3 regions of the Salipiger abyssi genome follow, and region 1 is predicted to be linked to each of the others. Evidence: riboswitches for the same ligand, from Rfam matches in the RefSeq annotation. Region 1 holds a riboswitch; each other region holds the start of a gene.
What was found. Region 1 has a riboswitch for cobalamin ahead of Ga0080574_RS05675 (TonB-dependent receptor plug domain-containing protein). Riboswitches for the same ligand answer to the same signal wherever they lie in the genome.
Positions count from the first base shown of each region.

Region 1 (7,250 bases):
GAAGGCGAGTTCGTCATCTTCGTCGGCCCCTCGGGCTGCGGGAAATCCACCCTTCTGCGGATGATCGCCGGGCTGGAGGAGACCTCGCGCGGGCAGATCCTGATCGGCGGCAAGGATGCGACCTCGGAGCCGCCGGCGCGGCGCGGGCTGGCGATGGTGTTCCAGAGCTACGCGCTCTACCCGCATATGTCGGTGCGCGAGAATATGGGGTTCTCGCTAAAGGCGGCGGGGGTGCCCAGGGACGAAATGGCCGCCAAGGTCGACGAGGCGGCGCGGGTGCTGAAGCTCGAGGCGCTGCTCGACCGGCGGCCAAAGGATCTTTCCGGCGGGCAGCGTCAGCGGGTGGCCATCGGGCGCTCCATCGTGCGCGACCCGACGGCGTTTCTCTTCGACGAGCCGCTCTCCAATCTCGACGCGGCGCTTCGGGTGGAGATGCGCTACGAGATCGCCAAGCTGCACCAGTCGCTGCAATCGACGATGATCTATGTGACCCATGACCAGGTGGAGGCGATGACGCTGGCCGACCGCATCGTGGTGTTGGAGGCGGGCAAGGTGAGCCAGGTGGGCACCCCGCGCGAACTTTACGAGCGGCCCGGCAACCTCTTCGTCGCGCAATTCATCGGCTCGCCCAAGATGAACGTCTTTCCCGCCGCCACCGCCGGGCTGCGGCTGGAGACGCCGTTGCCTGCGGAGGCCGAACATTTTGGCATCCGGCCCGAGCATATCGTGCTGGGGGCACCGGGCTCGGGGCAGATCGACGGCATTGTGGATGTGGTCGAATATCTCGGCGCCGACACCTATGTGATCGTGGATTGCGAGGGCGCGGGCAAGATCACCGTGCGCAGCCATGGCGATGCCGGGCTGGCGCCGGGCGAGACCTGCGGGCTCGGTTTCGAACCCGGGCAGACGCATGTGTTCGACGCGGCGGGGCTGGCGATCCGCGGGTGACGTGGTTTGACGCAGCGGACCCCGTGATGTGTCGCGGGTTCGGTGGGCAGGATTGCCCAGCCTACGGTTCCGCCCCTCCCGCCCCGGACTTGATCCGGGCCTCTTGATTTGGCTCTGCGGCACCCGTTCCATTTGAAAGATCAATCCCCGCGCATCATGGCGCATGGGCAGCCATGCCGACACATGCTAGAGGCGGCATAGCGTTCAAGGAGTGCCGCCCATGAAGCCCCCCAGCCTGCCCCTGACCCGAGATCTGGTGCTGATCGGCGGCGGGCATACCCATGCGCTGGTGCTGCGCATGTGGGGGATGGATCCGCTGCCCGGCGCCCGCGTCACGGTGATCAATCCCGGCCCGACCGCGCCCTATTCCGGCATGCTGCCGGGCTTTGTCGCCGGGCATTACAGCCGCGAGGCGCTGGATATCGACCTCGTCAGGCTCGCCCGGTTCGCCGGCGCGCGGGTGATCCTCGGCACAGCCGAGGGCATCGACCTCGCCGCAAGACAGATCCATGTCGCCGAACGCCCGCCCATCGGCTTCGACGTGGCTTCGGTGGATATCGGCATCACCTCGGCGATGCCAGATCTTCCGGGTTTTACCGACCACGCCATCCCCGCCAAACCGCTCGGTGCCTTCGCCAGCGCCTGGGCGGCCTATCGCGCGCGCAGCGGCCCGGCCTCGGTCGCGGTGATCGGCGGCGGCGTGGCGGGCGCCGAGCTCGCCGCCGCCATGGCGTTTTCCCTGAGAACGCGCGGCCGCGCCGCCGAGGTGCATCTCATCGACCGGAACACCGCCCTCTCCGCCCTGCGCCCACAGGCGGCGGCCAGGCTGCGCCACGCGCTTGCCGCACAGGGCGTCACCCTGCACGAGCGCGCCAATATCGCCGAGGTCACCGCCACCGACCTCACGCTGGACAACGGGCACCGGATCGCTGCGGATTTCGTCACCGGCGCCGCCGGCGCCCGCCCCTATGGCTGGCTGCGCGAGACCGGGCTGGCGCTACATGAGGGCTTCATCGCCGTCTCTCCCACGCTGCAAAGCGCCGACCCGAATGTCTTCGCCGCCGGCGATTGCGCCCATCTCACGCGGAGCCCGCGCCCCAAGGCCGGGGTCTATGCGGTGCGCGAGGCGCCGATCCTCTTCGACAACCTCCGCAAACGGCTTTCGGGCGAGGACTCCCCCCGCCGCTATCGCCCGCAAAAGGATTATCTCAAGCTAATCTCGCTGGGCGAGAAATCCGCCCTCGGCGACCGCTTCGGTCTGGCGCTCTCCGGGCCGCTCATGTGGCGCTGGAAGGATCGTATCGACCGCAGGTTCATGGCGAAATTCCAGGCCCTGCCGCAGATGCCGCAGCCGCCCCTGCCGGTGCCCCGCGCCGCCGGTAGCGCCGACGCGCTCGGCGACAAACCCATGTGCGGCGGCTGCGGCGCCAAGGTCGGGCGCGATGCGCTCTCGGCGGCGCTGTCGCACCTGCCTCCCCCGCACCGCAGCGATGTCACCGCCCTGCCCGGCGACGATGCCGCGCTGCTGCATACCGGCGGCACCCGTCAAGTCTTGACCACCGACCATCTGCGCGCCTTCACCGAAGACCCCGTGGTCATGGCCCGCATCGCCGCCGTGCATGCGCTTGGCGATATCTGGGCGATGGGCGCCGCGCCGCAGGCCGCCACCGTCAGCCTCACCCTGCCCCGCATGTCCGAAGCGCTGGCCGAACGGACGCTGACCGAAATCCTCACCGCAAGCTCTGCAATCTTCCGCGGCGCCGGCGCCGAGATCGTCGGCGGGCATTCCTCCATGGGCGACGAGCTGACCATCGGCTTCACCATCACCGGGCTTTGCGAGGCGGCGCCGATCACCCTCGCGGGCGCGCAGGAGGGCGACGATCTGGTGCTGACCAAACCGCTGGGTTCCGGCGTGATCATGGCCGCCGAGATGGCCGGAGAGGCCAGCGGCGACTGGGTGGCAGAGGCGCTGACCAGCATGACCCGACCGCAGGGCGACGCGGCGGCGCTGCTGAGCGGCGCGCATGCGATGACCGATGTCACCGGATTCGGCCTCGCCGGGCATCTGCACGGGATCTGCCTGGCCTCGGGCAGGAGCGCCGAGCTCGTCCTCGACGCGATCCCGCTGCTGCCCGGCGCCGAAGAGCTGGCCGAAAAGGGCATCCGCTCAACCCTCTATCCAAAGAACCGCGCCGCCGTCCCCGGGCTGAGCGCCGAGAGCCCCCGCGCCGATCTGCTCTTCGATCCGCAGACCGCCGGGGGCTGCTCGCGGCGATCCCGGACGGCGCCGCACGCGTGGCCGAGCTGCGCGCGCTCGGCTTCGGGGCGGCGGTGATCGGCAGGATCTCCGGCGACTGGCCCGGTCACATCTCGATCGTCTGAAGCCTCTCGGCGATGCGGTCGGCCAGCGTATCGAGCGCCGCCTCGTCCAGCGCCGGCGTCCCGAACCGGTCCAGCACGCGCGGCGCGAAGACCGTCCTGGATTTCTCATAGGCCGGGTCGTAGTGATCCTCGGCCAGCGAGCGACACAGCGCCCGCCGCTCGCCCGCGTCGATCAGCGCGCCCCAGCGATCCACCAGCGCATGGCCGCGATGAAAGCGCAGCGGGTCGAGCATCTGCTTCAGTCGCGCCCCGTCCGAGAGGATGTCGTCATAGGCGGCATCGAGATACGCCGCCCGCGCGTCCAGAGGTGCCGTGACCTCGATCCAGGGCGCCTGTTTCATCGCCTCCCAGAGCGAGGGCGGCAGCAGGATCTGCCCGATCTTGCTGCTCTCCGCCTCCACCAGCACCGGGCGCGCCGGATCGAGCGCGCTCAGCGCCTGCGCCAGCCCGGTCTCGAAGCCCTTCTGGCTCGGCTGCCCGCCCGGCATCTCGCCCAGCAACGAGCCGCGATGCCGCGCCAGCCCCTCCAGATCGACCACCTGCACCCCGCGCGCCGCCAGACGCGGCAACAGCGCGGTCTTGGCGGTGCCGGTATAGCCGCCGAGCTGGATCAGCCGATACGGCAGCGGGCTGTCGTAAAGCGCCCCCGTCACCAGCCGTCTGTATGTGCGATAGCCGCCCTCCACCGCCTCGGCACGCCAGCCGATCTGTTGCAGCATCCATGCGAAGGAGCCCGAGCGCTGCCCGCCGCGCCAGCAATAGACCAGCGGTCGCCAGCCGCCCTCGTGATGCGCCAGCGGCCCCTCGATATGGGCGGCGGCATTGCGGAACACCAGCGCGGCACCGAGCTTGCGGGCGAGAAACGGGCTCTCCTGCTTGTAGATCGTACCGACGCGGGCGCGTTCCTCATTGTCGAGCACCGGCAGGTTGATGGCGCCGGGCACGTGATCCTCGGCGAATTCCGCCGGGCTGCGCACGTCGATCACGGTGTCGAACCCGTGGTCGAGCAGAGCGGAAAGGGAGAGAAAGGAGCGCGCCATAGGGTCAGATCTACCCTGCCCCCGGGACGGAGAAAAGCCGGATCGCGCAAAGCTCGGCATGATACGGTTTTTTCGTCGAAAACCCTCTGGACACCGGCGCGGCGCTCGGCTATCCCCCCTGCACCCGAAGGGCGCTGCCCTTCTCCCGTGCCCGGGTAGCTCAGGGGTAGAGCAGTGGATTGAAAATCCTCGTGTCGGTGGTTCGATTCCGCCCCCGGGCACCATTAATAAAACCCTGTATCGATGTGTTTTGCGGCTACCCGAGCCCCTTGGAACACGGCGCCCGCTCGTCGTTACCGATGCGTTCGATCAGTCATCGTTGCGTTGATCGCCACGAACTAGGCCCCCCGTCTACATCGGCGCCCGCAGAAAACATCGGCGTCGAGCTTGAGCGGCTCCGCCCTGTTGTCCGCGCTCGCGATGTGTGTTGCGGCCCAACACGGCCCTTGCGCGATAGCGCCCGGCAAAGTATGCGATATGCGCCTTGGTTCCGGGCCAGATGTCCGGAGAATAGGGAACGCGGTGCAAATCCGCGACTGCCCCCGCAACTGTGAGCGGCGAGCGTCATCGGTATCATGCCACTGGGCGAGCAGGCCCGGGAAGGCCCGACCGGCGCTGTGACCCGCAAGTCAGGAGACCTGCCAGGGTGATCACCCTCCCCATGCGCGGGGCGCGCCTTGGGAACGGTCCTTCCGTTCGTGGTGACATGACGCACCGTTCGCGCGAGGGGCCAGCCTTTCCAGCGAGCATCACCGCATAGCCCCGCCCAGGGGCCGACAAGGAAAGGACCGCCGTCCATGAAGAAGATCCTCGGATCCGTCTCTGCGCTGGCGCTCGGCAGCCTCCCGCTGCACGCGCAGGACAATGCAGCCTATGAACTGCCGCCGATCACCATCTATGTGGGCTACGAGGCCACCACCCCGCTCCAGACCGGCGTCAGCGTGGATGTGCTGACCGAGGAAGATCTGGAGCGCGACGGCGACACCCGGGTCATCGACATCCTCGCCCGCCAGCCCGGCGTCTCGATCCGCTCGAACGGGCCGCTCGGCACCAATGCCGGGATCACCATCCGCGGCGTGTCGCAGCAGAACATCGCCGTGCGCATCGACGGCATCGACGTGTCGGATCCGGCGGCCACCCAGGTGGCCTATGATTTCGGCGGGCTCACCGCCGGCGATATCAGCCAGATCGAGATCCTGCGCGGCTCGCAATCGGCGCTGTTCGGTTCCGAGGCGATCGGCGGCGTGGTCAATATCACCACCAAACGCGCAAGCCGCGACGGGCTCAGCGCCGATGTCTTCGCCGAATACGGCAGCCACGACACGCTGCGCAGCGCCGCGACACTCTACAATCGCGGTGAGGGGCACGAGACCGCCGTGACGCTGTCCTATGTCTCGACCGACGGGTTTTCCGCGGCGGATGAGGACGGGCTGAATTACGGCACCGCCAACCCCAACGACAAGAACGACGAAGAGGACGGCTACGAGGCGCGGCGCCTGAGCTTTTCGGGCCATTACGATCTGGGCGGCGGTGCCGCCGAGCTGAGCCTTTCGGGCTTCTACGAAGAAGCGAAATACGATTACGACGAAAACAGCAGCGGCCGGGTCTTCGACGGCTCGCCCGACGATGTTGTCGACAGCGAAAAGACCGGCCTGCGCGCCGCCCTCGCCTTTGCCACCGGCGGCGTCGATCACGAGATCTCGGCCACCTGGTTCCGGAGCGACCGCGCCCTGCACGGCACCTCGCTCGACAGCTCTGCGCCCGACACGCCGCCCTATACGGGCACGCCCTACCCGTTCCGCTTCGAATACGAGGGCACGCGCCAGACCTACCGCTATCAGGCGGGCTTCGATCTTGGTGCCACCACCCGCGCGGTGGTCGGAGCCGAGCGCAGCATCGAGACCTATGAGGACAAGATCGCCGGCGCATCGAGTTTCGGCCCCTATGGCAGCTCGCAGGATCAGGAGACCACGGTGACCTCGCTGTTTTCCGAGTTCACCTTCACGCCGAGCGAGAATATCGACCTGAGCTTTGCGCTGCGCCACGACGATCACTCGGAATTCGGCGGCCACACCACCGGGCGGCTCTCCGGCGTCTGGCGCGCCCGGCCCGACCTGAGCCTGCGCGCCAACCTCGCGACCGGCTATCGCGCACCCTCCAACTACGAGCTCTACGATGCCTATTCCGGCAATGCCGGGCTCGACCCGGAGACCTCGGTCAGCTTCGACCTCGGCGTCGAGAAGCGCTTTGGCGATACCGCCTGGCTGAGCGCCACCGCGTTCTGGATCGAAGCCGAAGACATCATCGACTACTCCTATACGAGCTACGCCTATGTGCAGGCGGACGGAACCAGCACCCGCCGCGGCATCGAACTGGCCGGGGCCTATGAGCTGCGCCCGGGCCTGACGCTCGACGGCAGCTATACCTGGACCGACAGCTTTTCGTCGGTGTCGCTGGACAGCTCCGGCTGGCAGGCCTCGGTGCCCGAGCATGTCTTTGCGCTGGGGCTGAGCGCGGATATCACCGACCGCGCCCGCATCTCGGTAAACGGCCTTTACGAGGCCGACCGCGAAGGGCTCGACGATTACGGGCTGGTGAATTCCTCCTTCACCTATGACGTCACCGACACCGCCCAGGCCTATCTGCGGGTCGAGAACCTCTTCGACGAGGATTACCAGACCGCGCCGGGCTACGGACAGTCCGACCGTGCCTGGTATTTCGGGGTCCGTGCGAGCTTCTAGGCGCATAGCGCTGGCTGCCGCCCTGTGTCTGGCGGCGGTCGCTGCCGGCGCGGCTCCGGGCCGCGTCGTCTCGCTCAATGTCTGCACCGATCAGCTTGCGCTGCTGATCGGCGCGCCGGGGCAGCTCGTCTCGGTCTCG
Region 1 is NZ_CP015093.1:411,990-419,239, forward strand. It holds gene Ga0080574_RS05655 (ABC transporter ATP-binding protein) at 1-948, shown strand, start outside; partial or broken gene selD (selenide, water dikinase SelD) at 1,169-3,330, shown strand; gene mnmH (tRNA 2-selenouridine(34) synthase MnmH) at 3,312-4,370, opposite strand; tRNA gene Ga0080574_RS05670 (tRNA-Phe) at 4,520-4,594, shown strand; cobalamin riboswitch at 4,839-5,030, shown strand; gene Ga0080574_RS05675 (TonB-dependent receptor plug domain-containing protein) at 5,168-7,111, shown strand; gene Ga0080574_RS05680 (ABC transporter substrate-binding protein) at 7,098-7,250, shown strand, end outside.

Region 2 (7,250 bases), 400 kb from region 1:
TCCTGCCGCTGATCTCCGGCGCGGCGCTGGTCATCGCGCCGCCGGGCGCGCATCGCGACCCGCGTGCCATCGCCGGGTTGATCCGCGAGCATGGCGTGACGGCGGTGCATTTCGTGCCCTCGATGCTGGCGCTCTTCGCCGACACGCCGGAGGCGCGGGGCCTCGCCATCCGCCACGTCTTTGCCAGCGGCGAGGCGCTGCCGGTGGCGCTGGCGCGGCGCTGTCTCGAGCGCATGCGGATCCGGCTGCACAATCTCTATGGACCCACCGAAGCGGCGGTCGATGTCACCTTTCACGAGGCGAGCGGTGAGGAGGAGGGCGCCAGCGTGCCCATCGGCCGGCCGGTCTGGAATACCGGCTGCTATGTGCTCGACGCGTGGCAGAGGCCGGTGCCCGACGGGGTGGCCGGGCGGCTGTTTCTCACCGGGCGGCAGCTCGCCGACGGCTATCTCGGCCAGCCGGAACTGACGGCAGAGCGCTTTCTGCCCGATCCCTTCGTGCCGGGCGGGCGGATGTACGACACCGGCGATATCGTGCGCGCGGCGGCGGATGGCACGATCACCTTCGAGGGCCGCGCCGACGGGCAGGTGAAGATCCGTGGCGTTCGCATCGAGACCGGCGAGGTCGAGGCGGCGCTGCTGGATACCGGGCTGCTGCGCCAGGCGGTGGTGATGGCGCGCGAGGGCGCTGACGGCGCACGGCTGATCGCCTGGGTGGTGCCGCGTGACGGAACCGAGGCGCTCGGTGCGGCGCTGGCGGCGCGGCTGCCCGCCGCGATGATCCCCGCCGCCATCGTGCCGCTGGAGGCGCTGCCGCTCACCCCCAACGGCAAGCTGGATCGCGGCGCGCTGCCCGAGCCGCGCGCGCAGGCCGCCGGGCGCCCGCTTGCGCCGGGCACCGAGGCGCTGCTGGCGCGGCTCTATGCCGAGCTGCTGGGCGCGGCCACGGCCATCGGGCCGGAGACCGATTTCTTTCTCGCGGGCGGCGACTCGCTGCGTGCCGTGCGCCTGACCCTGCGGATCGAGGAGGAGACCGGGCGCGCGCCGGGGCTGGCGGCGATCTTCGAAACGCCGGTGCTGGCGGATCTGGCGCGGCGCATTGCCGAAGATGCCCCCGGCGATGACGGGCTCGGCCCGGTGCTGCGCCTGTCGCGGGGCAGCCGCCCGCCGCTCTTTGCCATCCATCCGGCGGGCGGCATCGGCTGGTGCTATCGCGGCCTGGCCGCCGCGCTGGAGGACCGCCCGCTGATCGCGCTGCAATCGCCGCTGCTCGATGCCGCAGCGCCCGATCCGGCCACGCTCGACGCGCTGGCGCGGGCCTATGCCGCGCGCATCGCCGAGCTGGCGCCCGAGGGACCGCTGCATCTGGCGGGCTGGTCGCTGGGCGGGCTCATCGCGCAGGCCGCCGCCTGTCATCTGGAGCGGCAGGGGCGGGTCTGCGGCATGGTGGCGCTGCTCGATTCCTACCCGTCCGAATGCTGGCGCAACGAGCCGGAGCCCGGCCCCGACGCGGCGCTACGGGCGCTGCTCGCCATCGCCGGGCACGACCCTGAGGCGCATCCCGAGCTTACCGACCGCGCCGCGATCCTCGGCTTCCTGCGGGCGCGGGGCGAGCCGCTGGCGCAACTGCCAGAGCGCGCGCTCGACGGGGTCATCCGCTCGGTGCAGCAGACCAACCGGCTGGTGCGCGGCCATCGCGAGGCGCGTTTCGGCGGTACGCTCCTGCATGTGCGCGCGGCGCGCGATCACGCCGGCACGGCGCTGCGCCCGGAGCTCTGGCACCCCTTTGCCGCGCGGCTCGAAACCCTGTCTCTGCCCTGCCTGCATGGCGAGCTGCTCTCGGCCCGGCTGCGCCCGGCGCTGGCCGAGGGGCTCATGCGCGCCATGGCGCGGGACGAGCGTGCCTCCGCTTTCACGACCTGAACGACGCTGCATCCGGGCGTTCCTTTTGGCGCCCGGACGCGGTAGACTTGCGGGCGAGGCAGAAAGCACAAGAAGCAGGAGAGAACATGCGCGCACTCGTCTTCAAGGCGCTGGCAACCGGCGTGCTGGCAGCGGTATTCTGCGCGGGCCCCGCGGCGGCGGGCTGGCGCGACCGGTACGAGGTCTATGGGGTGGCGGAGGGCGACATGCTGAAGCTGCGCGGCGGCCCCGGCACCGGCTTCGACGTCTATGTCGGCCTGCCGAACGGCACGGTGCTGCGCGTCCATGAATGCACCCAGACCGGCGGCACCCGCTGGTGCGAGGTCTCGCTCGACCGCGCGCGGAGCCTGAAGGGCTGGGTCTCCTGGGCCTATCTGCGCGAGCTCTGATCTTTCATCGCTCGCCCGTGGGCGGGGGCTTTCCCGCCGGCTCTGCCGCGCAAACCGGCAGAGCCTCTGGCGATTCCGCGGCAGGGCAGGGGCGCCGCATATGGCGATTGACCCGGCCCGCGCTTTTCTGGCATGCATGTGGCATGTCCGGTTCCGGGGTTTGCCCCCCGGAGGAAAGAGGGAATACAGTGCGGCGCGTTTCGCGTCCAAATCTGTAGCTGCCCCCGCAACTGTAAGCGGCGAGCGAGGCTGATCACGCCACTGGAGCGATCCGGGAAGGCCAGCCAGAGCATAGACCCGCGAGCCAGGAGACCTGCCGGACAGGCGCCCTTGGAAGGGGCGCTTCCACCGGACGCCGGGGTGCGCGTCTGGCCTTGTGCGCCGGACATTGCCCCGTCGCGCATTGGTCCGATGGCTCCCGTTGTCCAGCACAGGATTGCGCCGGGTGTGGCGCAGATGGACAAGGACGACGACCCTTATGAAAAAGACCCTGCTCGCGGCGGCGGCCGCCATTGCCCTGCCGGCGATGGCCAATGCCCATTTCCTTCTGGAATACACCACCGACACGATGATCGAGCGCCCCGGCGACGTGCCGGTCAAGCTGATCTTCTGGCACCCGTTCGACAATGGCCATGTGATGGATCTGGAGATGCCGGAAGAGTTCTTCATGATCCATAACGGCGAACGCACCGACCTCAAGGAGACGCTGGAGCCGGTGCGCTTTACGGGTGGCGAGAACGAGGGCGCGGCCTTTCTCGGCTCGGTGCCGGTCAAGCGCTCGGGCGATTACGTGCTGGTGACGGTGCCGGTGCCCTATTACGAGGAATCCGAGGATATCTATATCCAGCAGATCACCAAGGCCTTCCTCAACCGCAGTGAACTGCCCACCGACTGGATGCAGCCCGCCGGCCTGCCGACCGAGATCCTGCCGCTGAACAAACCCTATAACGTGCTCGCCGGCTCGACCTTCACCGGCCAGGTTCTGGCAGAGGGCGAACCGGTTGCGGGCGTCGAGATCGAGATCGAATACATGGCCGCCGAGCCCGACATGGACAGCGCCGCCTCCACCGATCCGGCGGTCTCGCCGCCGCCGGGCGGCGCGGTGGTCGCGGTGTCGGACGCCAACGGCTATTTCACCTTCGGCATTCCGGAAGCCGGCTACTGGGGCTTTGCCGCGCTCGGCTCGGGCCCGGCGACCGAGCATGAGGGCAAGGAGCTCAGCCAGGACGCGGTGATCTGGATCCGCGCCTGGGATCTGGAGTAAGCGCCATGCATATCGTGGACGGCGCCCTTTCGAACCCGGTGGTGATCGGCGGGGCCGTTGCCGCCGCCGGGGGCATCGCGCTGGGCCTGCGCGCGCTGCCGCTGGAGCGTATTCCGGCGGCGGGCGTGCTCTCGGCGAGCTTCTTCGTCGCCTCGCTGGTGCATGTGCCGATCGGCCCGTCCTCGGTGCATCTCATCCTCAACGGTCTGGCCGGGATCGTCCTCGGCTGGGCCGCCTTTCCGGCGCTCTTCGTCGGGCTGCTGTTGCAGGCGGTGTTCTTCGGCTTCGGCGGGCTGACGGTGCTGGGGGTCAATACGCTCAACATCGCGCTACCCGCCGTGCTGGCCTGGATGCTCTTTGGCCGCCTTGCCGCCTCCGGCACGCCGCTCGCCGGTGCGGTCTGGGCGGGGATCGGCGGCGCCTTCGCCATCGCCGCGACGACGGTGATGGTCGGGCTCGCGCTGGCGCTTTCGGGCGACGAATTCCTGCCCGCCGCGAAACTCGTCTTCTTCGCGCATATTCCGGTCATGGCCATCGAGGGGCTGCTGACGGGCTTTGCCGTGCTGCTGGCGCGCAAGGTCAAGCCGGAGCTCTTCACCTCGCTGAAAGGGGCGCGGGCATGAAACGGATCGTGCTTTTGCTGACCCTCTGCCTTGCCGCACCGGTGCCGGCGCTGGCGCATAAGGTCATCGCCGGGGTGTTTCCCTCGGGCAGCGCCATCGAGGGCGAGATCGGCTTTTCCAACGGCGATATGGCAGCGGATACGACCGTCTCGGTCTTCGGGCCGGAGGGCGCGTCGCTGGGCGAGGCGGTGACCGACGCGGACGGGTTCTTTACCTTCGTGCCGGAGCAACCGGTGGCGCATACGTTCCGCGCCGATCTGGGGGCGGGGCATGTGGCCGAGGTCACCATGCCCGCCGCCGAGGTTGCCGCGATCCTGGGGGAGACCGCGCTCGAGGCCGAGGAAACCGCCGCCGCGCCGGCGCCCGCCGCGACCGGTGGCGGCGTGACCGTCGCCGCGCTCACCGGCGAGGAGCGTCAGGTGATCGCCGAGGCGGTGCGCGCCGAGGTCCGCCCGCTGCGGCGCGAGATCGCCGCCTATCGCGAGCATAACGATTTCCAGACCATCCTTGGCGGGCTCGGCTATATCGCCGGGCTCTTCGGTCTGGGGTTCTACATCGCGGCGCGCCGCAAGCTGGCGGGCTAGGCCGTGGGGCACGCGCTGACACAGCGTGAAAAAACCCTCGCCGGGACCGGGGTGCGTTTCGACCCCGGCCCGGTCGGCAGGCTGGATCCGCGCGCGCGCATCGCCGCCGCCTGCCTCTTCGGCGTGACCGTGGTGGCGCTGTCGGGCCTGCCGGCGCTCATCGCCGCGCTGTGCGTCTCGCTGGTCTTCCTGCGCGTCTCGCGCCTGCCGGTGGGGCCGACCCTGCGCCGCATGGCGATGATGGACGGCTTTATCTTCTTCATGCTGGCGCTTTTGCCCTTCACCGTGCCGGGCGATCCGTTCTTCACGCTTTGGGGCCTCACCGCGAGCTGGCAGGGGCTGATCCAGGCGGTGGAGATCGCGCTGACCGCCAATGCGGTGATCCTCGCGGTGATGACGCTGGTCGGCACGATGGAGCCGGTGACGCTGGGTCATGCGCTCTATCGGATGCGCTGCCCGGAGACGCTGGTGCATCTGTTGATGTTCACCATCCGCTATATCGAGGTGCTGCGCGAGGAATACCTGCGGCTGCGCGCCGCGATGAAGGTGCGCGGTTTCCGGCCCGGCACCAACTGGCACAGCTATCGCAGCTTTGGCTATCTCGTGGGCATGATGCTGGTGCGGGCCATCGAACGCTCCGAGCGCATCCTCGGTGCGATGAAATGCCGGGGCTTTTCCGGGCGCATCCTGCTGTTGCAGGAGTTCGCGCTGAGCCGCCGGGACCATCTCTTCGGGGCGGCGCTTCTGGGCGTCTGCCTCGGCCTTTTCGCGGTGGATCTGACATGGCCCTGATTGCGCTCGACGATCTGCATTTCGCCTATCCCGGCCGTGACCCGGTGCTGAGCGGCGCCTCGCTGCGGCTGGAAGCCGGGCAGCGCCTGTCGCTCACCGGCCCCAACGGGGCGGGGAAATCGACGCTCCTGCGGATGATCCTCGGGCTTCAGCGTCCGGATCGCGGGCTGGTCACGGTGTTTGGCACGCCGCGCGTGCAGGAGGCGGATTTCCACGAGGTGCGCCGCCGCGTCGGGCTGGTGTTTCAGGATGCCGATGACCAGCTCTTCTGCCCCACCGTCGCCGAGGACGTGGCGTTCGGTCCGCTGAACCTCGGCAAGTCGCGGGCCGAGGCGCTGGAGATCGTCGACCGGGTGCTGGGCGAGCTGGACCTCATGCATCTGCGCGACCGGATCACGCACAAGCTTTCGGGCGGGGAGAAGCGGCTGGTGACGCTGGCCACGGTGCTGGCGATGGAGCCCGAGGTGCTGCTGCTCGACGAGCCGACCAATGCGCTCGACCAGACCAACGAGGCGCGGCTGCTGGAGATCCTGCGCGGGCTGCCGCAGGCGATCCTGCTGGTCAGCCACGACCCGGCCTTCCGCGCAAAGCTCGCGCCCGGGGCGCTGGATCTGCGCGACGGGCGGCTGGTGCCGGTGGCTGGGTGAGGTGGTCGATCAGGGTGATGCGGTCGATCCGCACATGGCTGGCTCAATCCCCGAGCCTTTGGCCCGGAATCAAGGCCGAAGGCCGCCGGGCCCAGCGGCGGCCCGTCCGTGCGGGCTGCCGCTTGGGTGACGTTTGCGCATCGCTGAGAGGTCCTTCGGATCTGGTCGGGATAAATCAAGGGATTCTATGCTCTGTGCGGCATCCCACGGGCCGCCGCCGGGCCCGGCTTCTGTTGCGCTTGAGGCATCGCTCCTTTAGCCCCGCCGCAGCAGATAGGTGTCCATGATCCAGCCATGCCGCGCCCGTGCCTCGGCGCGGCGCGCCACGATCCGCTCCGCGACCTGCGCCAGCGGACCGCTCTCCAGAAGCTGCTCCGCCATGCCGAGATAGGCGCCCCACCAGATATGCAGCCCGTCAGGGTCGAGCGCCTGAAACGAACAGGCGCCGTCCAGCATCACGACCACCGTCTCGGCGCCCTCGGGCCAGCCTTCATCGCGCAGGCGGCGGCCCGTGGTGACCGTCACCGCGCCGTTTACCGTGTTGAAGGGGATCGCATGCGCCGCCGTCAGCGCCTGCAAGGCGGTGATCCCCGGTATCACGCGCAGCTTCGGGCGCGGCGCCAGCCGCTCGGCGATGCGCAGCGTGCTGTCGTAGAGCCCGGGATCGCCCCAGACCAGCAGCGCCACCGGCCCCTCGGGGGCGCCTGCCAGCGCGGCCTGCCAGCGCCGCGCGATCTCGTCATGCCAGCGCGCCACGCGGTCGCCATAGGGAAGGCTTTCGTCCCGCACCGGCATGTCGAAATGGATCACCCTCGCCGTGGCGCCGGCCTCTGCCAGAATACCCTCGCGCAGATGCGCCAGATCCTCCTTGCCCGCCCCTTTGCGGGGAATGAGCACGACCGCCGCCTCGCGCAGCGCGCGCTGGCCCTCCAGCGTCACATGGGCGGGGTTGCCGGTGCCGATGCCGATCAGCCAGAGCTCAGTCAAACCCCACCCCCAGCTCGGCCAGTGGCCCGTAGAGGATGAGCG
Region 2 is NZ_CP015093.1:807,925-815,174, reverse strand. It holds gene Ga0080574_RS26445 (amino acid adenylation domain-containing protein) at 1-1,922, shown strand, start outside; gene Ga0080574_RS07525 (SH3 domain-containing protein) at 2,009-2,311, shown strand; cobalamin riboswitch at 2,443-2,646, shown strand; gene Ga0080574_RS07520 (DUF4198 domain-containing protein) at 2,790-3,575, shown strand; gene cbiM (cobalt transporter CbiM) at 3,581-4,198, shown strand; gene Ga0080574_RS07510 (NikL family nickel/cobalt ECF transporter subunit) at 4,195-4,782, shown strand; gene cbiQ (cobalt ECF transporter T component CbiQ) at 4,786-5,574, shown strand; gene Ga0080574_RS07500 (energy-coupling factor ABC transporter ATP-binding protein) at 5,565-6,221, shown strand; gene cobF (precorrin-6A synthase (deacetylating)) at 6,477-7,208, opposite strand; gene cobA (uroporphyrinogen-III C-methyltransferase) at 7,201-7,250, opposite strand, start outside.
Region 2: linked by a shared signal. The riboswitch ahead of Ga0080574_RS07520 (DUF4198 domain-containing protein) and the one ahead of Ga0080574_RS05675 (TonB-dependent receptor plug domain-containing protein) in region 1 are both predicted to bind cobalamin.

Region 3 (7,250 bases), 1.5 Mb from region 1:
CATCGAGATCGAGTTGACGATGCATTTGCCCTGGGCGCATTTCAGCCCGGCCTCGATCACCTCCCATTTCGAGCTGTCGATCATGATCGGCACGCGGGCGATATCGGGCTCGGCGGCGATGAGGTTCAGAAACTCGATCATCGCCTGTTTGGAGTCGATGAGCCCCTCGTCCATGTTGATGTCGATGACCTGCGCGCCGTTCTCGACCTGATCGCGGGCCACGTCGAGCGCTGCGGCGTAATCGCCATTGGTGATCAGTTTCTTGAACCGTGCCGAGCCGGTGACGTTGGTGCGCTCGCCCACGTTCACGAAGGGGATGTCCTCGGTCAGCGTAAAGGGCTCCAGCCCGGAAAGCCGCATCAGCGGCGGCTGTTCGGGGATCTCGCGCGGGGGGTAGCCCTCGACGGCCTTGGCGATGGCTCGGATATGGTCATAGGTCGAGCCACAGCAGCCGCCGACGATGTTCAACAGTCCCTCGCGGGCAAAGCCCTCGATCTGCTCGGCCATCTGCTCGGGCGATTCGTCGTATTCGCCCATCTCGTTGGGCAGGCCGGCATTGGGATAGGCGCAGGTCATCGTGTCGGCGACGCCGGCGATCTCGGCCAGGTGCGGGCGCATCGCGGTGGCACCGAGCGCGCAGTTGAGCCCGATGGTGAACGGGTTGGCGTGGCGCACCGAATGCCAGAAGGCGGTGGGCGTCTGGCCCGAGAGCATGCGCCCGGAAAGGTCGGTGATCGTGCCCGAGATCATCACCGGCAGCCGCTCGCCGCGCTCGGCAAAGACCTCCTCACAGGCAAAGATCGCGGCCTTGGCGTTCAGCGTGTCGAAGATCGTCTCGATCAGCAGGATATCGGCGCCGCCGTCGATCAGCGCGCGCGCCTGCTGGCCATAGGCCTCGCGGAGCTGGTCGAATGTCACCGCGCGGAAGCCCGGGTTGTTCACGTCCGGCGAGATCGAGGCGGTGCGGTTGGTCGGCCCGAGCGCGCCGGCGACAAAGCGCGGGCGGCCATCCTCGGCCTCGGCCCGGTCCATCGCACGGCGGGCGATCTGTGCGCCCTGAAAGTTCAGGTCGTAGATCGCGTCCTCCATGCCGTAATCGGCCTGGGCGATGGTGGTGGAGGAAAAGGTGTTGGTCTCGGTGATATCCGCGCCGGCCATGGCGTATTGATAGTGAATCTCTTCGATGGCCTCGGGCTTGGTCAGGTTCAGGATGTCGTTGTTGCCCTGCTGCGGCTTGTCGGTGTCATGCGGCAGGTGGCAGGAACAGGCGCCGCCGCCGCAGCCCTGGAAATCGCCCTCGGACAGGCCGAGTTTCTGGATCTGCGTGCCCATGGCGCCGTCGAGGATGAGAATGCGGTCGCGGGCGGCATCGTAGAGACGGTCAAAGACGGGCGCGCGCTGCGGCTCGGGACGGGACATGCGGATGACTTCCTTTTGGTCCTTAAAGGCCCTCCGCTTACCGGCATTCCCCCCTCAAAGCCATTTCATAATTATCATTGTTATCATGAAAAACTTTCAAGCCGCGCTTCGCCCGCCTGTTTGGGGCTGAAAATGCAGGCACAGAAGGCGCGATCGGGCCTTGCCGGACGTGGCGGCATGACGTGAGATGGGCCGCTATATATTGACGGCGCCACATCCCTGTGATCAATATCCTGTAGTCTTGGTGCCCGCGTTTCGGTGCGGGTGAAAAGGGAAGTCCGGTGAAACACCGACGCTGCCCCCGCAACTGTAAGCGGTAAGTCAAAGCCCATCCCCACTGGCGTTTCGGCGTTGGGAAGGCGGGCCGAGGCGCTTGAGCCGTGAGCCAGGAGACCTGCCAGGACGACGACACGACACTGGGCGGTGGGTCCGGGAGCAGTGATTGGCGCGGGTTTCCGCGCCTGTCCGCGTCTCCCTTGCCGGCGCCCGCCAACAGGCAGACGACAGACAAGGGACACCCGATGAGCATCACCGTTTACTCCAAACCCGCCTGCGTGCAATGCACCGCCACCACCCGTGCGCTGGCCGCCAAGGGCATCGCCTTCGACCTGATCGACCTCACCGAAGATGCCGATGCGATGGCGCGGGTGACCGAGCTCGGCTATCGTCAGGCGCCGGTGGTGATGGCGGGTGACGATCACTGGGCCGGCTTCCGCCCCGACAAGATCAGCGCGCTGAGCTGAGCGCGACTCGGAGAGCACAGCATGGGCGGGCTGGTCTATTTCTCCTCGCGCTCGGGCAACACGCAGCGCTTCGTCTCCCGGCTCGGGCTGACGGCGCAGCGTATCCCCGTATCCTCCGAGGACGACATGCCCGCCCCGCGCGCGCCCTTTGTCCTGGTGACGCCCAGCTATGCCGATGGGCGGGGCCGGGGGGCGGTTCATAAACAGGTGATCCGGTTCCTCAACGATCCGGACACGAGGCAGCATCTCCGCGGCGTGATCGCCGGCGGCAACCGCAATTTCGGGGCGTTGTTCGCCCTGGCGGGCGATGTGGTGGCGCAGAAATGCGGCGTCCCCGTTCTCTACCGGTTCGAGCTGGCCGGCACAGAGACCGACATCGCCCGTGTCAGAGAAGGACTGGACAGGTTTTGGAAGACGCACTTCTCGACCGCGATCTGAACGACGCAGCCCCCGCCAAGGCGGTGCCGGCGGAATGGCAGGGTCTGGATTACCACGCGCTGAACGCGATGCTGAACCTCTATGACGACGAGGGGAAGATCCGCTTCGACGCCGACCGCATGGCCGCGCGGCAGTATTTCCTCCAGCATGTGAACCAGAACACGGTGTTCTTTCACTCGCTTGAGGAAAAGCTGCGCTATCTGGTCGATGAGGGCTACTACGAGGCCCATGTGCTGGGCCAGTATGACGACGCCTTCCTGGCAAAGATCTGGGATGCGGCCTACAAGATCAAGTTCCGCTTTCCGACCTTCCTCGGCGCGTTCAAATATTACACCAGCTACACGCTGAAGACCCGCGACGGGAAACGCTATCTGGAGCGGTTCGAGGACCGGGTGGTGATGGTCGCCCTGACGCTGGCACGCGGCGACGAGGCGCTGTCGATGCAGCTCATGCGCGAGATGCTGGGCGGCCGGTTCCAGCCCGCGACGCCCACGTTCCTCAATGCCGGCAAGGCGCAGCGCGGCGAGCTGATCTCGTGTTTCCTGCTGCGGCTCGAAGACAATATGGAAAGCATCGGGCGCGGCATCAACTCTGCGCTGCAACTGTCGAAGCGCGGCGGCGGCGTGGCGCTGATGCTGACCAATATCCGCGAGCACGGCGCGGCGATCAAAGGCATCGAGAACCAGTCCTCGGGCGTCATCCCGGTGATGAAGCTGCTTGAGGATTCCTTCAGCTACGCCAACCAGCTCGGCGCGCGGCAGGGCGCGGGGGCGGTCTATCTCAATGCCCACCACCCGGACATTCTGCGGTTCCTCGACACCAAGCGCGAGAATGCCGACGAAAAGATCCGTATCAAGACGCTGAGCCTCGGCGTGGTGATCCCCGACATCACCTTCGAGCTGGCGAAGAAGAACGACGACATGTACCTGTTCTCGCCGCATGACGTGGAGCGCGTCTATGGCAAGGCGTTCTCGGAGATCTCGGTCAGCGAGAAATATCACGAGATGGTGGATAACCCCAAGATCCGCAAGAAAAAGATCAACGCGCGGGCGTTCTTCCAGACCATCGCCGAGATCCAGTTCGAGAGCGGCTATCCCTATATCATGTTCGAGGACACGGTGAACCGCGAGAACCCGGTGGCCGGGCGCATCTCCATGTCGAACCTCTGCTCCGAGATCCTTCAGGTCAACGAGGCGTCGGAATTCAACGACGATCTCGGCTACAAGCATCTGGGCACGGATATCTCCTGCAATCTCGGCTCGCTCAATATCGCCAAGGCGATGGATGGCGGCGATCTCGGCGCCACGGTCGGCACCGCGGTGCGGGCGCTGAACGCGGTTTCCGAGATGTCGTCGATCGACTCAGTGCCCTCGGTGCGGCGCGGCAATGACGAGAGCCATGCCATCGGGCTCGGCCAGATGAACCTGCACGGCTTCCTTGCGCGCGAGCGGATCCATTACGGCTCGCCCGAGGGGATCGACTTTACCAATATCTATTTCGCCACCGTGCTCTATCACTGCCTGCGCGCGTCGAATGCGCTGGCCAGGGAGCGGGGCCGCAGCTTTGCCGGGTTCGAGGCGTCGAAATATGCCGACGGCTCGTTCTTCGACAAATATGTCGAGCGCAACTGGCTGCCGGAGACCGACACGGTGCGGGCGCTCTTCGAACGCTTCGGCGTTGAGGTGCCGGGCCGCGAAGACTGGGCCGCGCTGCGCGATGCGGTGATCGAGGGCGGGCTTTACAACCGCAACCTTCAGGCGGTGCCGCCCACCGGCTCGATCAGCTATATCAACAACGCCACCTCGTCGATCCACCCGATCACCGCCAAGATCGAGATCCGCAAGGAAGGCAAGATCGGCCGCGTCTATTACCCGGCGGCCTTCATGAGCAATGACAATCTCGAATACTACAAGGATGCCTACGAGATCGGCGCCGAGGCGATTATCGACACCTATGCGGCGGCGACCCAGCATGTCGATCAGGGCCTGTCGCTGACGCTGTTCTTCAAGGACACGGCGACCACGCGCGATATCAACCGGGCGCAGATCTATGCCTGGAAGAAGGGGATCAAGACGATCTACTACATCCGCCTGCGCCAGATGGCGCTGGAAGGCACCGAAGTGCAGGGCTGCGTGTCCTGCTCGCTCTGAACGCGCCGCCGTTCCGTTGCCGCCGGGGCCGATCCGGCGGCGCGGGGCGGAGGGGGTGTTTTGGAGTATTTTGAGAAAGATGAAGACGCAGGGCGCCGCGCCGCCCGTAGGGTGGGCAATCTGCCCACCACTCGCCGCAGATATTTCGCCCCGTAGCCCGAAGGGTCACACCATGAAAGACATTGCCCAAACCCGCCCGGTGCCGCGCGCCATCAACTGGAACCGCCTTCAGGACGACAAGGATCTGGAGATCTGGAACCGTCTGACGGTGAATTTCTGGCTGCCGGAAAAGGTGCCGCTGTCGAACGACATCCAGAGCTGGTCGCAGCTCACCGAGGAAGAGCAGCGGCTCACGATCCGGGTCTTCACCGGGCTGACGCTGCTCGACACGATCCAGAACACGGTGGGCGCGCCGGCGCTGATGGAGGATGCGGTCACCCCGCATGAGGAGGCGGTGCTGACCAATATCGCCTTCATGGAGGCGGTGCATGCGCGCAGCTATTCCTCGATCTTCTCGACCCTGTGCTCGACGGCGGAGGTCGACGAGGCGTTCCGCTGGTCGGAGGAGAACGCGCAGCTCCAGCAGAAATCGCGGCTGATCCTCGACGAATACGACGCCACCGCGAATCCGTTGCGCAAGAAGGTGGCGAGCGTGTTTCTGGAGTCGTTCCTGTTCTACTCGGGCTTCTACCTGCCGATGCACTGGTCGAGCCGGGCGCGGCTGACCAACACCGCCGACCTGATCCGGCTGATCATCCGCGACGAGGCGGTGCATGGCTATTACATCGGCTACAAGTTCCAGCGCGGGCTGGAGCGGCTTTCCGAGGCGGAGCGCAAGGAGATCAAGGATTTTGCCTTCGGGCTGATCTTCGATCTTTACGATATCGAGACGCGCTATACCGAAACGCTCTACGATCCGCTGGGGCTGACCGAGGATGTGAAGGCCTTCCTGCATTACAACGCGAACAAGGCGCTGCAAAACCTTGGTTTTGAAAGTCTTTTCCCGGATGAGCTCTGCAAGGTGAACCCGGCGATCATGGCGGCGCTGTCGCCCAATGCCGACGAGAACCACGACTTCTTCTCGGGCTCCGGTTCCTCCTATGTGATCGGCAAGGCGGTCGCGACCGAGGATGAAGACTGGGATTTCTGAGCGGTACGGCGGCGGCTGAGCTGTCTCAGCCGCTGCGCAGCGACGGCAGATAGGTGCGCTCCTCTATCGGGGCGGCCTCGATGGCGTCGCGGATCATCTCCAGCAGGATGGTCTCGGCGCGGTTCATCACCGCCTGCGGGTTCCAGACCAGATGCACATCGATGGCCGGCAGCCCGTCATAGGGCGGCGTCTGCCAGAGCAGCCCGTCCTGCACGTCGCGCCGCGCCACATGCATCGGCAGCGGCCCGACCCCCAGCCCGGCGATGATCATCCGGCGCACCTCTTCGAGATTGCTGGAGGTGCCGGTGATGCGCATGCCCAGCCGCGACTGCGCCCGCATCAGCGCCACCGGTTTCAGCACATCCTCCAGCCGGTCGGTGTCGAAACTGACCGAGGGCAGCCCGTCGAGATCGTCCGGTGTCAGCCCCTCGCGCCCGAAAAGCGGGTGATAGGGGCCGCAGAACAGCCCGAAGAATTCCCGGTAGAGCCGGCGGTATTCCAGCCGCGAATTGCGCGCCCTGACGAGGCAGACCGCGAAGGAGGCGCGCTTGGCCGAGACCTCGGCCAGCGCCTGGGCGCTGGAATGCACGTCGATCGACAGGCTGGCGCCGGGGTTCTGCGCGTGGAACGCCGCCAGCACCTGATCAAAAAACGGGCAGACCACATGGCTGGCCATGGCGAGTTTGACATGGCCGCGCACCTCGTCGGTCATTTCGCGCAGCAGTGTCGAGAGCCGCAGGATGGAGCCGTTGATCTCCACCGCCTCGCGATAGAGCAGCCGCCCGGCATCGGTCAGATCGTAGCGCCCGGGCTGCCGGTTGATGAGCTGCCGGCCGACGCGATCCTCCAGTCTTTTCAAGGCGGAAGAGACCGAGGGCTGCTTCAGCCGCAGCCGCGCCGCGCCCTCGGTGATGGAGCGCGATTCCGCCAGCACGACGAAGGTGCGCAACAGGTTCCAGTCGAGCTCGCGGGCGATGCGTTCCGGGTCATAGGGATCGGGAGGCATAGACCCTCTCAATAATGAAAATTCCGATTATCTATTTGATCAATGTGACGCGCTTCCGAAGCATCGGCAACAGGAAAGCCATGAGGAATCGCAGATGTCGGTCGAAGCCCGCGAGGCGCGCCAGCCCTGGATACTGCTCTCGCCCGCGCTGACGGCGGTGGCGCTGTTGTTGCTGGTGCCGCTCTGTTTCATCGTGGTCTACAGCTTCTGGCTGCGCACCGCGACCGGCGCGGACCAGCCGGGCTTTTACCTCGACAACTGGGCCGAGGCGCTGACCGACCCGTTCTATCGCGACATCCTGCTCAACACGCTGAAGATCGCCGCGATCACCACGCTGGTCTGCG
Region 3 is NZ_CP015093.1:3,126,769-3,134,018, forward strand. It holds gene metH (methionine synthase) at 1-1,419, opposite strand, end outside; cobalamin riboswitch at 1,645-1,835, shown strand; gene nrdH (glutaredoxin-like protein NrdH) at 1,941-2,162, shown strand; gene nrdI (class Ib ribonucleoside-diphosphate reductase assembly flavoprotein NrdI) at 2,184-2,600, shown strand; gene nrdE (class 1b ribonucleoside-diphosphate reductase subunit alpha) at 2,669-4,750, shown strand; gene nrdF (class 1b ribonucleoside-diphosphate reductase subunit beta) at 4,923-5,900, shown strand; gene Ga0080574_RS18790 (LysR family transcriptional regulator) at 5,926-6,906, opposite strand; gene Ga0080574_RS18795 (ABC transporter permease) at 7,001-7,250, shown strand, end outside.
Region 3: linked by a shared signal. The riboswitch ahead of nrdH (glutaredoxin-like protein NrdH) and the one ahead of Ga0080574_RS05675 (TonB-dependent receptor plug domain-containing protein) in region 1 are both predicted to bind cobalamin.